3 regions of the Methylomonas sp. MgM2 genome follow, and region 2 is predicted to be linked to each of the others. Evidence: riboswitches for the same ligand, from Rfam matches in the RefSeq annotation. Region 2 holds a riboswitch; each other region holds the start of a gene.

Region 1 (4,389 bases), on a different contig from region 2:
GCTGCAGTAACTGCTGGGCATCGGGAACTCGATCCTGCGCGACATCTGAATACGCGCCGCAACAAGCCTTGACCTTTTTGCCGCTACCGCAGGGGCAAGGATCGTTTCTTTTCAATTTTATGTTTCGCACCTGCTGCATCGATGTGATTGACATGCCGATTAAGCTAGTTTTTTAGGGTATCGTCCAAAATAACTTCCCGATATGGCAATAGTCACTGGGGACGTGCCAAGTGAGGATGTCGGCAGCAAGAACGCTGCCGTCAAGCCCCCATGGAAGGGTTCACGCGTTCCTCATTCGGTATGCCCCAGGATTCGCACCGGCAAAACGGGAAGTTATTTTTGGCCAAATCCTTAATAGTAAAATCCAACCGCAGTGACATGGTAACAAACAAAAAACCCGAAGCGACGGTGAGCCGCATCGGGGTCAATTCAGGCAAAAAATCAGACTATGTTAAGCGCTTGCCCTGCGTCTTCGAGTGCCGACCCAACCGGCCAACGCACCGCCGAACAGCCATACCGCACCCGGCAAAGGCACCGGCGATGCTGCGGCGGCGATGGTAGCGGTATAAGCCAAATTAGCTCCGGCAACCGTCCCCTCGTAACCACCCAGAATCAGGGTATAGTCCCCCGCTTCCAGAAACAGGCTGAGCGTCGCCGTTTGACCCGCCCCCTGACCTGGCGCTACGGCCCATGAAGTCGGGCTATGCGCCGCCAAAGACGAGTCAAGCACCGATCCCATCGGGTTTAAAGCACCGTTGTTCAAATACGCTTGATGCCGCGAGCTGCCGGAATTGGTATCCCAGCCATCCCACAAACCAAAAGCAGGACGCAGATTGGAACCATCGGCTGTGACGCTAATCGTTACGTCAGCTGCATGTTGCAAATGAAATAGGCCGAAATCGGCAGAATGCGCCCAATTAGTGCCGCCATCCTTGTAGGATTTTGCCCCCATCCCGATAGTGAATCCCGCGTCCGCGGAGCTCGCTGTTTGCGAGTTTGCTACGCCGCCGGCGTTATGAATCATCGCCACCCAAGTGGCAGGCAAATTGCCGGTGTATCCGGGATCACCCTCGGTCCAAGGCCCGGCATTGGAACCGTCTGAATTGTCCGGCGCACCGTTGGTGTTATAGGTGACATGGGCGCTCACGGTTCCGGATGCCGTCAGCAAGGTGCCGATGACGCCCGCCAACGCCAATTTATTTAGATTAAGATAGGTCATGGATAAGTCCCCCCTTCAAATTTTTACACCAAAACAAATCGATTGCCGGCACCAGGGCCGGCAACCACACGTGGAAATTAAGCTACAACACTAGCTTTACGGCGCCCAAAGCCCATAAATCCAGCCAAAGCGCTTCCAAACAACCAGACGGCGCCAGGTACCGGTACCGGCGAGGTGGTGACTAGCACATCATAAGCAACGGCATCAGCTACATCGCCAGTACCACCATGTGCGCCAATCACCAGCGTATAAAAGCCATTGGTCTCATAACCAGGCGTACCGGTCGCCAGCCACTCGGACTGATTGAATATAAATGAATAAAACAGAGTGTCACCGACATTGCTCATGCTGGCTGTCCAGATGGCGTCGCCCAGGCTGGAACCTTGGAAACCGGAAGCGCCGAAAGTATCTAGTGCGTTGCGGTCAGACGTCAGGCTGGTGTCAACGTTGCGATACAAGGCCACGTCCAGCAAGCCATTATATTGGGCATAATCGCTATCGTTTTGGATAGTGATTGTGGTTAATACGTCACCATCACTCGCACAGTTGGCCTCTGCGGAATTGGCGCCACAGCTGATGTGAATCAAGCCATAATCCAGGCCTAAACTGGTTTCGGTGGAATTGCCGGCCACAGCTAAATAAGGATGATCGCCGTTCGCCGGCAGATCGACCATGGTGGTGCCCCAAGTGGCAGCGTTGGAACCGGTATTTTTGTCGTTATACGTTTTCCATAAACTGGAAGTATTGTTGGTACCCCAGTTTGTGCCGGCAGGGGCATTCAGCACCGTACCATTCGGCAGCGTCAAGCTGGTATTGTTTGCCGCTGTAGAACTCAATCCGCTCAACATATTACCTGTGTTGTCGGTTACACTCGAACCGGTAAAATGTTCACGCTTGGTCACGCCCAACGCTGTGCTGTGTTGGCCGGAATACCACATATAAGGCAGATTACCGGGAATTTCAGTAGCCGTGGTAGCGGCAGTGCCGGTACCGGGTATCAGGTTATTGACGCCAGGATTTAGCGGATCGTAGGTGTTTGTGCCATTTGCGATGCGGTTGGTGCCGTTGGAATTGGCGGATACGCCATCGGTGCCGTTGATGCTGTTGGCTATGCCGAAGCCAATCGCTGAATCGGCGGAACCTACAGCGCCAACACCGGTTAGATTGTAATACTGATGCGCATGGGCCGATGGTGTAATAGCCAGCGCTGCTGCGATGCCTGCTGCAATGCCAAGTAATTTGTTTTTCTTCATTTTCGATCCTCTTCACTGTTTAACGTATGATTAAATAGTGATGTCCCCAACGCAGGTGCTGACCTGGTTGCGGCCCTCTCCATCACAATCGAGAGGCGGCCCGGCTTTCTTGTTCATATTTATTACTGGCAAGAACCGTGGCTTTCCGGCCCCGCCTCGCGACGGGTGTGGCATGGTTTATTCGGTTAACTTCAACCTAGACCGTCCGTTGTCCGCCTCGTCCATTTCTGAGAAAACCGTAAAAAACCAATGAGTTATATCAATTTTCACACCAAAACCCAGTATAACAGTCAGAATCAATGAATTAAAATATCCTCTAATATGCTAAATACCCTATTTTTTTAATTAATCTATGTTATTTAATAAAAAATATTAAGTTATACGCCTTAATTAAGCTCAATAAGACAATTATCAGTCATCTAAACCGCTACCAAACCCTAACGTTATTTTTTTCGAAAATCCAAGCGAAAAGGGCACTACGGTTTAGGCCGTCCGCATACTATTAAGCCGATTTCTTAGGAAATTAATTGCAAAAATGAGAGCCGTTTATAAAATATCCCTGATAAAATGGCACCATATATGCTTTACAGCGAGCTAACTTTGAACTCATTACCAAGGGATGTTACATGCAAAAAGACAACAATATGCCTCTTTGGGTTTTTTTCGCTTTATCTAGCATAGAAACTCGAAAAGGCGCTTTGCTATTGATCTGGAGTAGCTTGCTATTCAGTTTGTATTGCATTCCATGGAGCATGTTCTTTTTAGATACGCCATGGATCGGCAAGCTTTTCTTAATCGATGATTGGGATTGGTTTGCAATGATGCTGCCGATGACGCTATGGTATTGGCTAAGCATGAAATGGGTGGATAGAAATCGAGGATGGAACGGCGAAACAGCGACACAGACGATCAAATAGCCTTTGTCGGAACAGCGAACGTTTTCCGTTTCTATCGATAAATTTACTTCTTCAATTTGCCCAAAGCCGAAAGTTCGCGTTCCAACATAACGCTAGCGCCCAAGTTGAGTTCCACCAACCGGCGCAAGCTGGTCATACTATCAATATCGATGCGGTTGCATTTGAATCCGATTTGCTTTCCTTGTCCGTGGGCAAATTGAAGTTGCATATTGATAAAAACTTTTTCCGATAAGCCAAGTATCAGCGTGTAAAAGTCGCCCGCCGATCCGGACCAAGGCCGTTCGAACTCCAATAGGCAGCCTTTCAGGCACATATCAATAATGCGACAAGGAAAGGTGAATTCATCGCCGACCAGGATCGCTTTTGCATTGTAAACAAACCGTTGGAAATTGCGTTTTTCTTCGAGCGCACATTCCGACACGGCATCACTCTTTGAAGAACTGCATCGGCGTGTTGTCGACCGTGATGACGTCATTATTTTGCAATAATACGGTTCTATCGCCTAAAGGTTGATAATTAAGTTTCAAGCCGTCATGTCCCTGTAGCGCGGATAGGTGATAACCATCCTTACGCCTGGAAATTACGATTACACCGGAGCCTTGATGTCCCAACCGGGTCATTGCTTTCTTAAGCGTCAGAATCCGTCCGATATGGGGGCCGTCCATAATTTGCAACTTCCCTTCTTGCTGTTTCGAAACGCTATCCAACTTTTCGTTCAGAGCTTGTAATTCCGGATCTTCGGCAGACCCCGCTTCAGACGGACCGGTTACTCCGATAAAAAACTCGGTTGCATTGTAAAGAATATAATGCTTACCGACGTTGATAACATCGTTATTTTGCAGACTCCATTGCTTAACCGGCTGATTGTTGACCAACAATGGAAACTTCTCGTTCAATTGCTTAATCATGCAGGCGCCATCCTTAATTACCGCAACAGCATGTACTGGTGCTACCGCCAAGCTATCCACCACTAACTCGTTGGTATCGTCACGCCCGATAT
Region 2 (4,389 bases):
AGTGGTGTGCCTGAGCCGAATATCCTGGCCTTAATGGGCTTAGGTGCGATGGGTTTTGGATTGAACAGTAGGAGAAAAAAACAGATTTAAAACTCAGTTCTCCAACAAAAAAGCCGGCGCAAGCCGGCTTTTTTAATTAGACAATGAGTGTGGTTATTTGCCTCTTCCGCCGCTCGTACTAATGCCTTTAGTGACGGTAATGTGTGATTCGCCATTGTTTCCGGCCGCATCTTCCGCGATCGCGGAGATGATGTGGTTGCCGCTGCTCGCTTTGCGGGTGTTCCAGGTACAGCTCAATGAGTTCGTATCGGTCGTTGAGCATAGCAATCCGTTGTCAACAAACAAAGCTAGCTTTTTTACGCCTATATTGTCACTACCTGTGATTTCAACTTTTACAGTACCGCTTACGTTACTGCCGTTTTCCGGGTTGAAAATGCTGACCGTAGGTGGTGTAGTGTCCTGGACGACGGGTTGATTAACGACATTGACGGTTAAACCTTTTGAGGTCGCTTGGTTTCCCGCTGCATCTTGAGCGACAGCTGTGAATACCGCGCTACCATCGGCAACCGTTGTCGAATCCCAACTAAATTGGTAAGGCGCGGTTGAGTCCCTGCCTATGAACTGTCCGTTTGCGTACAGATCGACGCCTGTTACCCCCGAATTATCCGAGGCGTCAACCTCGATCAACACATTGCCACTGACGGTTGCATTATTTTGCGGCGCAAAAATACTGACAGCGGGTGCTTGTGTATCAACAAAAGTGGTTTGCTTCGCTAATTGCACAGCCGCCGCCGCATCGACTCGGCCCCAGCCAAAGTATTTATGCCAGTCCGTGCCTGAAATTGGATCGTGAGCCGATTTTTCCAGTACGGTTTCCACTTCATCCGGTGTCAAATAGAGGTTTGCGGACATGATCAAGGCTACAACGCCGGCCGTTGCGGGACTCGCAAAGGATGTGCCCGAGGTGTTTGCGTATCCGCTATTGGTGTAGGTCGTATAAATGCCGGTTCCCGGCGCAGACACGTCGACGTTGTTTCCATAGTTCGAGAAGCTGGATTTATTGTCGTTACTGTCCGTCGCGGCCACGGTAATCATATAGGGGTTGTCGCTATAGCCGCCATCCGCGTTGGAATTGCCTGCAGCGACTACGGTCACGCCCCCTTTGTTGCGGAAATACTGAGCGGCATCGTTCAGGAGATAAGCGCCAATAGATACATCGTAACTCATGTTGACAACATCGGCCCCATGATCCGCGGCCCACAAGATCCCGTTGGCCAGTGAACTCCATTGCGCGACGCCATCCGTCGTGTTTGAAACGCGCACCGGCATAATCTTTGCGCCCCAGGCCACGGACGAAACGCCGGTGGCATTATTGCTGGTTGCGGCAACAACACCGGCAACACTGGTACCGTGCCACATGATGGGCGAGGTATCGTTATTGTTGCTGACCACATTCCAGCCGGGAACCAGATTGCCAACTAAATCAGGATGATTGGCTTCAACCCCGGTATCCAAAATCGCGACGATAACACCTTCACCAGTGGCGGCATCCCAAGCATTGGGGGTTTGCATTTTGGGCAGATGCCACTGCCTGGAATAGCTCGGATCGTTTGGGGTTGCTGAGCTGAGTTCAACCAGCATGTCTTTTTCCGCGTATTCGATATTCGGGTTATTTAACAATGCCTTGATGACTGCGTCTTCCGCTTGAGGCGGTACTTCAACCACATGCGCGTTGATTTGATTGAATCGCGCTTTTGAGCGTCCGCCGCCTGCTTTCAATATCCGCTCGAACTTGTCTTCGTCAAGACCGGCGCGCGGCTTAACGATGATTTGACCTTCCACCCATTTTTTTTCAGGAAAATCTGACTGGCTTTGTGCGCCGGCTTGAGTAAAAGGGATCATCGCAGAACACACGAGTATCGCTGATACCGGCGTGCTGATTGATTGTTTGAAACGAGTTGTGATGTTTTGACTTCTTCGGCTATTAGAGTGCATGAGTTTACTCCTAATAAAAACGTCCGAAGGAGTTCCTCGAAGTTGAATATAAACCGGCATGATCTTTGACTTTCTGCCAATTTAGCAATCCCACTGTCATAGGAAGTACTCCGTTAGACTGGAAACTTTGCGTCGCCACCTTTCGATGGTTTTGCCCTTTTAATATTTTCGATTGACTGAAGCGTCAAAAAGTCTTTTGGATGTTTTTTCCGCCTCGGTTGAAGGAAAGTTTATGAATTCCGGAAAAAATTGATGTGACAGGCTTTGCGAAAAATAATTTAGGAAAGTCATTTTGTTATTGTTGGTGTGTCTTTTGGTGATTTGTTGCTCAATTTGGAATAACGATGTGGAAATGCGAGGGCCGGCAGGTGTTTTGACAACGGCGAGGGATTGCTAATAGCGTTGTGACTATATTGTAGTTGAAAGTGACCGGTTGTGGGTGCTGCGGAGTATTAGGGTTTTATTAAAAACGCTAACGAATTTTTCGATGAATCCGATGTTTGGCCGCTTCGGCGCTGGTACTGGCTTTCGGGAAAAACGGGCTAATTCAATGACCTGATATTGCCAAATATCGCGAAATTGTATCGCGGATGCGTTGCCTTTCCGCTTCATCATCAATGGTCGAGTTATCTCGGTCCGTAATGTAAAACATGTCTTCCGCTCGGCTGCCGATTGTGGTGATTTTAGCGTCATGCAATTGGATATCGAGTTCGTTGAATGCGCGGCCAATCGTTGAAAGAAGGCCCGCGTAGTCGGTCGTGATCAATTCGATGATTGAATGTTTGCTGCTAGGGTCGTTTAAAAATGTGATGCTGGTTTCGATTGGAAAGTGCTGTGCTTGACGGGACTGTTTGTGGATATTTATCGAAGCTTTTACTTCTTTACCGATCAGTCCTCTGCGTAAGGTATCGCAGATATGTACTTCCCGGTATAAGTCTTTAATGGCTTCTCCGGATTGTTCCAGAATCTGGAAGCTATTTAACACATATTGATCTTCCGTGGTGATGATGCGGGCGTCTAGGATCGTAAGCCCCAAACAATCCAGAGTACCCGTGCAAATGGAGAAGATATGCTCTTCGTTGCGAGTGTAGACAAACACTTCGGCGCTTCCCCGTTGTGTCTGTGGGCGTAGCAAAACCAGTGGCAGTTCTTCTTCGGAGCAGGCGGCGATGGCGATGGTGTGCCAAGCAATTTCGTCAATCGAATAGCGCAAAAAATAGTTATCGCTTAAATGCTGCCAGGACTGTCTGATAGTCGCTTGCGATACGCCGAGCTTAATAAGTTCTTTGCGCGCGTCTTTACGGTTTTCGCTGATGCGCTCTGATCGTGCTTCCGGATTATGTAAGCCGCGGTGCAGCGCTCTATGAGTGGCAATGTACAGCTCTTTTAGCAATGCGTCTTTCCAGCCGTTCCAAAGGCTGGGATTTGTGGCGCGGATGTCGGCGACGGTCAGTAGGTACAAGTAATTCAAATATTCGATGCTGCCGACTTGTAAGGCAAAATGGTGAATGACTTCCGGATCGCTAATATCCTTGCGTTGCGCCGTCATCGACATCAGCAAATGATTGCGGACCAACCACGCGACTAGCTTAGTGTCGTGCTTAGGTAGGTTGTGTTGCCGACAGAACTCGCGAGCGATCGTTTCGCCAAGTTCTGAATGGTCTCCGCCCCGGCCTTTTGCTATATCGTGGAACAGCGCTGCTATGTAAAGTACGTCCGGTTTCGGGGTTAGTAGAAAGATATTGTTACAGAACGGCAATTCCTTGCTGTGTTTGTCCAAGGCGAATCGGCGCAAATTCCTGATGACGAACAGTGTGTGTTCGTCTACGGTGTAGATATGGAACAGATCGTATTGCATTCGGGCAACGATGTTGGCGAAGTCGGGCAAATAGGCCGGTAATACGCCGTAGCGGTTCATGCGCTTTAACTGGTGCGTGACGCCTCGCGGTTGGCGTAAAATTTCCATAAAAATGCGGTTCGCGTTTTTATCGTGGCGAAACTCTTCGTCGATCAACGGCAGACTTTTTCGAATCAGGCGTATGGTGCTGGCGCGAATACCTTTCAACGATGGAGACTGTTGAAGAAGTAAAAATATTTCCAGTAGCGCTAACGGCCGGTTTTGAAATACATTATCGGCGCTCACTTCAAGATAACCGGCGATCGATGAAAAATTGGCGGTTATCGGGATTGGCGTGAGATTTTCTTTATTATTGATCAGGCGTTCATTCAATAATTGCAACAACATTTCATTGAGTTGTTCGATATTGACGACAGTCTTAAAAAAGAATTGCATGAAACGTTCGACATCGGGCTGCCCTTCGGTATCAATGAAATTAAACAAGCGAGCTAAGTCGCGCTGATAATCGAATAAAAGCCGATCTTCGCAGCGATTGG
Region 3 (4,389 bases), on a different contig from region 2:
TAGCAAAAAGTGGCCGCGCGCTTCCGGGTCGTTGGGTTGCAACAGCAGCAACCGGATCTGAGAGGCCAGCGCCTCGCCGATATCGCCGTTCCGGTACAGGGCGAAGGCGTAACTCGCCAACGCTTGCCGGTATTGAGGCCATAGCCTGACTTTACGCGAGCCGGTTCCTACGACCGGACGCAATAGCGCCGCCGCCCGGCTATAATGCTGTTGCCGAATCGCCTGCACGCTTTCGCCGAACAATCGGTTCCAAACCGGAAATTGCGGGTTCTGGCTCATCGCTAAACCGAGGTCCTTAATCGCCTGGATTGACGCAAGACGTCGTCTTTGCCGGCTGGTATTCGAAGAACATGCCGACCTTAAAACTTTCCGCCATATGTTCGGCGCGGGCGATGGCGCGATCCGCCGCTTTCGCCGGCAGCACGTCCCTGGCCGTTTGCCGAAAATGCGCGAGCCAAATATCGAAATGTTCGATTTTCAACGGCAACCGGGTATGGACGGGATAAGGCCTGCCATGATAGCGGTCGGTGTTTAGCAGTGTCCGCGACCAGAAGTTTTCAACGATGCGATGATGTTCGTCCCAATCATGGATGGCCCCGTCAAAAATGGCCTTTAAGCTTTCATCGGCCGCCGCCTTTTCATAGAAGCGGCGCACCAATTCGGCGATTTGCCGCTCGCTGACTTCAGTGTTGTCGATATTCATCGATGCCCCTGCATAACAAATGATTTAAGCCTTCGGCCGCATACCCCTGGAAAAAAGCGCCGCAATAGGGCAGCGGCGCAAGCACAGCATACAGGCTGCCGATGGCAAGAGGCCGTTATGTTTTGAGCATCCGGAACGGGGTACATGACGGTAGCTCTGTTTTGCATGAAGGAGTCTTAAACCGACGGACCGTCGGGCAATCCGCGTTGTTTTGAGATACCCAAAACAGACATCAAGGCGCCTAGGAACAGCCAGGCGGCACTGGGTAGCGGCACCGGTGCCGGCCCGGCTTCGGCACTGATGAAGATTTGCGGATGGGCGCCGGGCTTGGTGAGCTGGTTGACCAGATAGACGACTTGGTCGTCGGCCGCGTAACCGTGGAAGGACAAGTAGTCGCCGGCCAGAATGTCGCCGATCACGCCGGAAGTCGTGCTCAGCTCCCAGAAGCGGGGCGCACAGGAATCGGGCACGGAGTAACAATCGGTGGTACCGTTGACGGTGCCGGTCGGATAGAAGAAGGTTCCGGCGGACTGTTGGCCGGCAAACAGATTTTCGTAGGCGCCGCCGGCGCCGTAAACCGAATTCCAGGTCAGGTCAGAGTTGGTCAAACCGGTGGCTCCGGCGCTTGCCGGATTGAACCAACTATCGTCGCTAAAATAAGAGATACCGAAGTAGCCTGAATGAGGAACGTTGAATTGGTTGTTATTGGCTGGTACGCCTTCAATGTCGAAATTGGTGTACCACTTGAGCTTTACATCGGTGACATGCCAGTTGCCCGCGCCGAATTCGGTATCGAAACCGGATTTGATGGCCGCCGTGTTGTACGCGACCAGATTTTCCATGGTCCGTACTTCGCTGATCCCTTGCAAGGGGTCGGCTACAGGCGCGGATATCATCATCGCGCCGTAACTGGACATGTTCGAGTTCGCTTGCAGACTGTAACTGGTTAGAAAGGTGTCCGATACGGCTTCCGCGCTGAGTGTAACCGCGGCAGCTATTTCCGACTGTCCCATCAGCGCCGCGCCGATGGCGGCGGCCAATGCAGATTGTTTGATATGCGGTGTGTTCATATTTAATCTCGTAATAAGGTTCAAAAATTGGCTGGTCTCTCCACGCGGCTTTATCGTTTATTCGATGTCTCCTGTTTCATTCCATACCTCACCTGCTTGGATTTATGGGGTTTTGGGCTGACGCGTCCTGCCTGGATTTATCAGCACCAATGCGTCCTTGCATACACCGGCGTAATGCGGCAGCACTTGCCTGTGCCGCCTGTTTTGTTAACCTGGCGGCGCTATTTGCCTGGTTCCGTCTTTCATTAGTGGGGTATCGAGAAAGGCGGTCTACAGAAAAACATCGTTCCAGCGGTTTAACTTGAAAAGCAGCAGCGGATTGGAGCCGATGGTCTTGGCATCAAGACCCTCCCGTGCTCCCGAGAGGCAATCCGGCTAACTCTAAATTAAGAGTCCCGTGACTTTCCGGCCCAGCCTTGCGGCTGGTGTGGCGATTTGAGTTTCCCATCCTTCTCACCGCATACCTTCTTTTGCTTGCTCTGGTTCACGGGCACGAAACTAATCTTTCCGCGTTAACAAGCCGACGGTATGTTGGTTAATCTCCTCAAGCTAACGATTGGCTTAATGTAAAAAACAGGAAGCGCTTTGCTAAAACCCGGGTGAATGGATGATCCGTTATGTATTTATATACACAACGAATCGATGTGAACAGTAATATATTTCGGAAACAACAGTCAAGCTACAGAATTGTGGTTGTAGCTAAATTTTCGCGTAGACTTGTAATGGGTCGTCGCTCGTGGAAAATTGATGCGATCAATATGTTTATTTATATCAATCAGCTACATTCCGAATACGCTGTGGATAGCCGGATTTTTTGGCTGATTTCGGAAATAATATTTTTTTGATTGGTAGATAATATATTTGTGAAAATATTTCGAGAAATCGGCAAATGCTTTAAGCATTTTTCAGGAGGGAGCGGGGCTAAAAGTCCAATCGGCCGCCGTCCGATTCGCTCGTTTTCATGGCGCGGTGTGACGTTTCAACCGTGCGTGTGTTGATGCGTCGCGGCAGGTCTAATGGCTCCGGTGCTTTGATTTCTTTGATAGGCCGGTTTCTCAGCCAAGTTGACAGATTGTTTCCGGTCGCATGCCAAGTTGGCTTGCGGCGGCTATCCGATTTGTTTTGCTGTGCTTTTCGATTAACTCCAACACCACTTCGCCAAAACTGCCAAGCCGGCTTCAATGCATTTTGGGTTTTCGTTTTCGATTTGTTGGGCTTTTTTTGCGTACATCGCTGGGATCGACGCGGTTCGTTACGCAAAATCTTGATTTGGTCGGAGTGAGAGGATTCGAACCTCCGGCCCCTGCCTCCCGAATGCCTATCTGAGAATATTAGAACTCAATTAAACACGCTGAAACATCCTGTAATCAATAGGTTAGCAGGAGTCTTGACGTGTTTCAATGAGTCAGATTGTGGCGTTTTTTGCTTCGAGTAGTGTACGTTTTGGTGTATGCGGAATTTCAAGGTCGTCAGCAGTCGACCCCTAGTTGACACTTAAGTAAGCGATCTTTTGACCGCGTCTGTATAAGCAGACCGAAAGGAGTGAAGATAGTGTCCACTTATCACAAGGTGGACACCTATGAAGGAACTCAATACGCGATTATCGCGGCCATTAATCGTGGGGCACGGGCGAGACGGCCGTTGCCTTTATGATCCGGAAGCCAAGCGGGAGTTGGTAGAAGTTTGCTTGCAACCGGGTATATCGGTAGCCAAGGTCGCGCTGGAATACGGTATCAATGCCAATCTGCTGCGCAAGTGGATGGGGCATTACCGTGAAACTGGCCATGCTGGTCGGAACAGTTCATTAGCATTGCCGGCTTTTGTACCCGTTCAGTCGCTAAACGCTGAAAAATCGGCTGAGTCGATACTCAACGCGGAGTTGCCCAACGGCGTTAAACTCGCGCTGCCGCGGTTTGCACTCAGCGACCTGCCGCTGATTTTGAAGGCATTGGCCGAACTGCCATGTTCCGTTTCGACGCCGGATTGAAGGTCTACCTGCACCGCGAGCCGGTCGATGGCCGCAAGGCGATCAATGGTTTGGCATTGCTGGTCGAACAAGCCTTAGGCTTGTGAAATGGTTTAATGAACCCGGCCACTTCTAGAAGCAGACTTTATACTGTTAGTAGAGGTGAGCATGACGAACGAAAAAAAACACAACCGACCAAAATATAGTTTGGAATTCAAACAAGATGCCGCCAAGCTGGTTTTGGAAAAAGGATATAGTCAGCAGCAAGCAGCGGATCATTTGGGCGTATCGCTAAGCGCGATGGGACGCTGGGTTCGGGCGGAGCGCAAGCCATCGACGACAAAATTCTTTTGCGAAATCGGACTGAACCAAATTTCGTGGTCGCCTTTTCCTTGGCGGACAAAATAACAGCCTTGGGCTTTGAGCGCCTTTTTAAGTAATGGCGTAAAATCGCCCATTAGTGTGGGTGGGTGCGACTAGCTGTAAAACCATCGAGCAGGAACGGTATTTCTTGTTCCGCCAGTTCTTTATGATTGAGTTCCAGTAATTCAGGGATGACGATTTTAAGCCGCTCCAGCAAACCATCGATGGTATTGGCTTCAATCGCCAAACCGTCGACATCATCACTGGTCGCTACCCACACACCCGCT

What was found. Region 2 has a riboswitch for cyclic di-GMP ahead of ACW73I_RS15955 (S8 family serine peptidase). Riboswitches for the same ligand answer to the same signal wherever they lie in the genome.
Region 1: another riboswitch for cyclic di-GMP. It lies ahead of ACW73I_RS16855 (hypothetical protein); the one in region 2 lies ahead of ACW73I_RS15955 (S8 family serine peptidase).
Region 3: another riboswitch for cyclic di-GMP. It lies ahead of ACW73I_RS03150 (hypothetical protein); the one in region 2 lies ahead of ACW73I_RS15955 (S8 family serine peptidase).

What each region holds. Positions count from the first base shown of each region.
Region 1 covers NZ_JBSYXO010000025.1:43,769-48,157, reverse strand. The annotation lists gene ACW73I_RS16865 (sulfotransferase) at 1-154, opposite strand, end outside; gene ACW73I_RS16860 (hypothetical protein) at 452-1,219, opposite strand; gene ACW73I_RS16855 (hypothetical protein) at 1,297-2,472, opposite strand; cyclic di-GMP riboswitch class I at 2,564-2,654, opposite strand; gene ACW73I_RS16850 (hypothetical protein) at 3,099-3,389, shown strand; gene ACW73I_RS16845 (PilZ domain-containing protein) at 3,433-3,810, opposite strand; gene ACW73I_RS16840 (FHA domain-containing protein) at 3,815-4,389, opposite strand, start outside.
Region 2 covers NZ_JBSYXO010000022.1:59,953-64,341, forward strand. The annotation lists gene ACW73I_RS15950 (choice-of-anchor N protein) at 1-90, shown strand, start outside; gene ACW73I_RS15955 (S8 family serine peptidase) at 154-1,995, opposite strand; cyclic di-GMP riboswitch class I at 2,076-2,161, opposite strand; gene glnD ([protein-PII] uridylyltransferase) at 2,543-4,389, opposite strand, start outside.
Region 3 covers NZ_JBSYXO010000002.1:323,279-327,667, forward strand. The annotation lists gene ACW73I_RS03140 (methyltransferase) at 1-279, opposite strand, end outside; gene ACW73I_RS03145 (group III truncated hemoglobin) at 296-703, opposite strand; gene ACW73I_RS03150 (hypothetical protein) at 880-1,773, opposite strand; cyclic di-GMP riboswitch class I at 2,136-2,215, opposite strand; gene tnpA (IS66-like element accessory protein TnpA) at 3,353-3,760, shown strand; gene ACW73I_RS03160 (transposase) at 3,908-4,147, shown strand; gene ACW73I_RS03165 (DUF1902 domain-containing protein) at 4,197-4,389, opposite strand, start outside.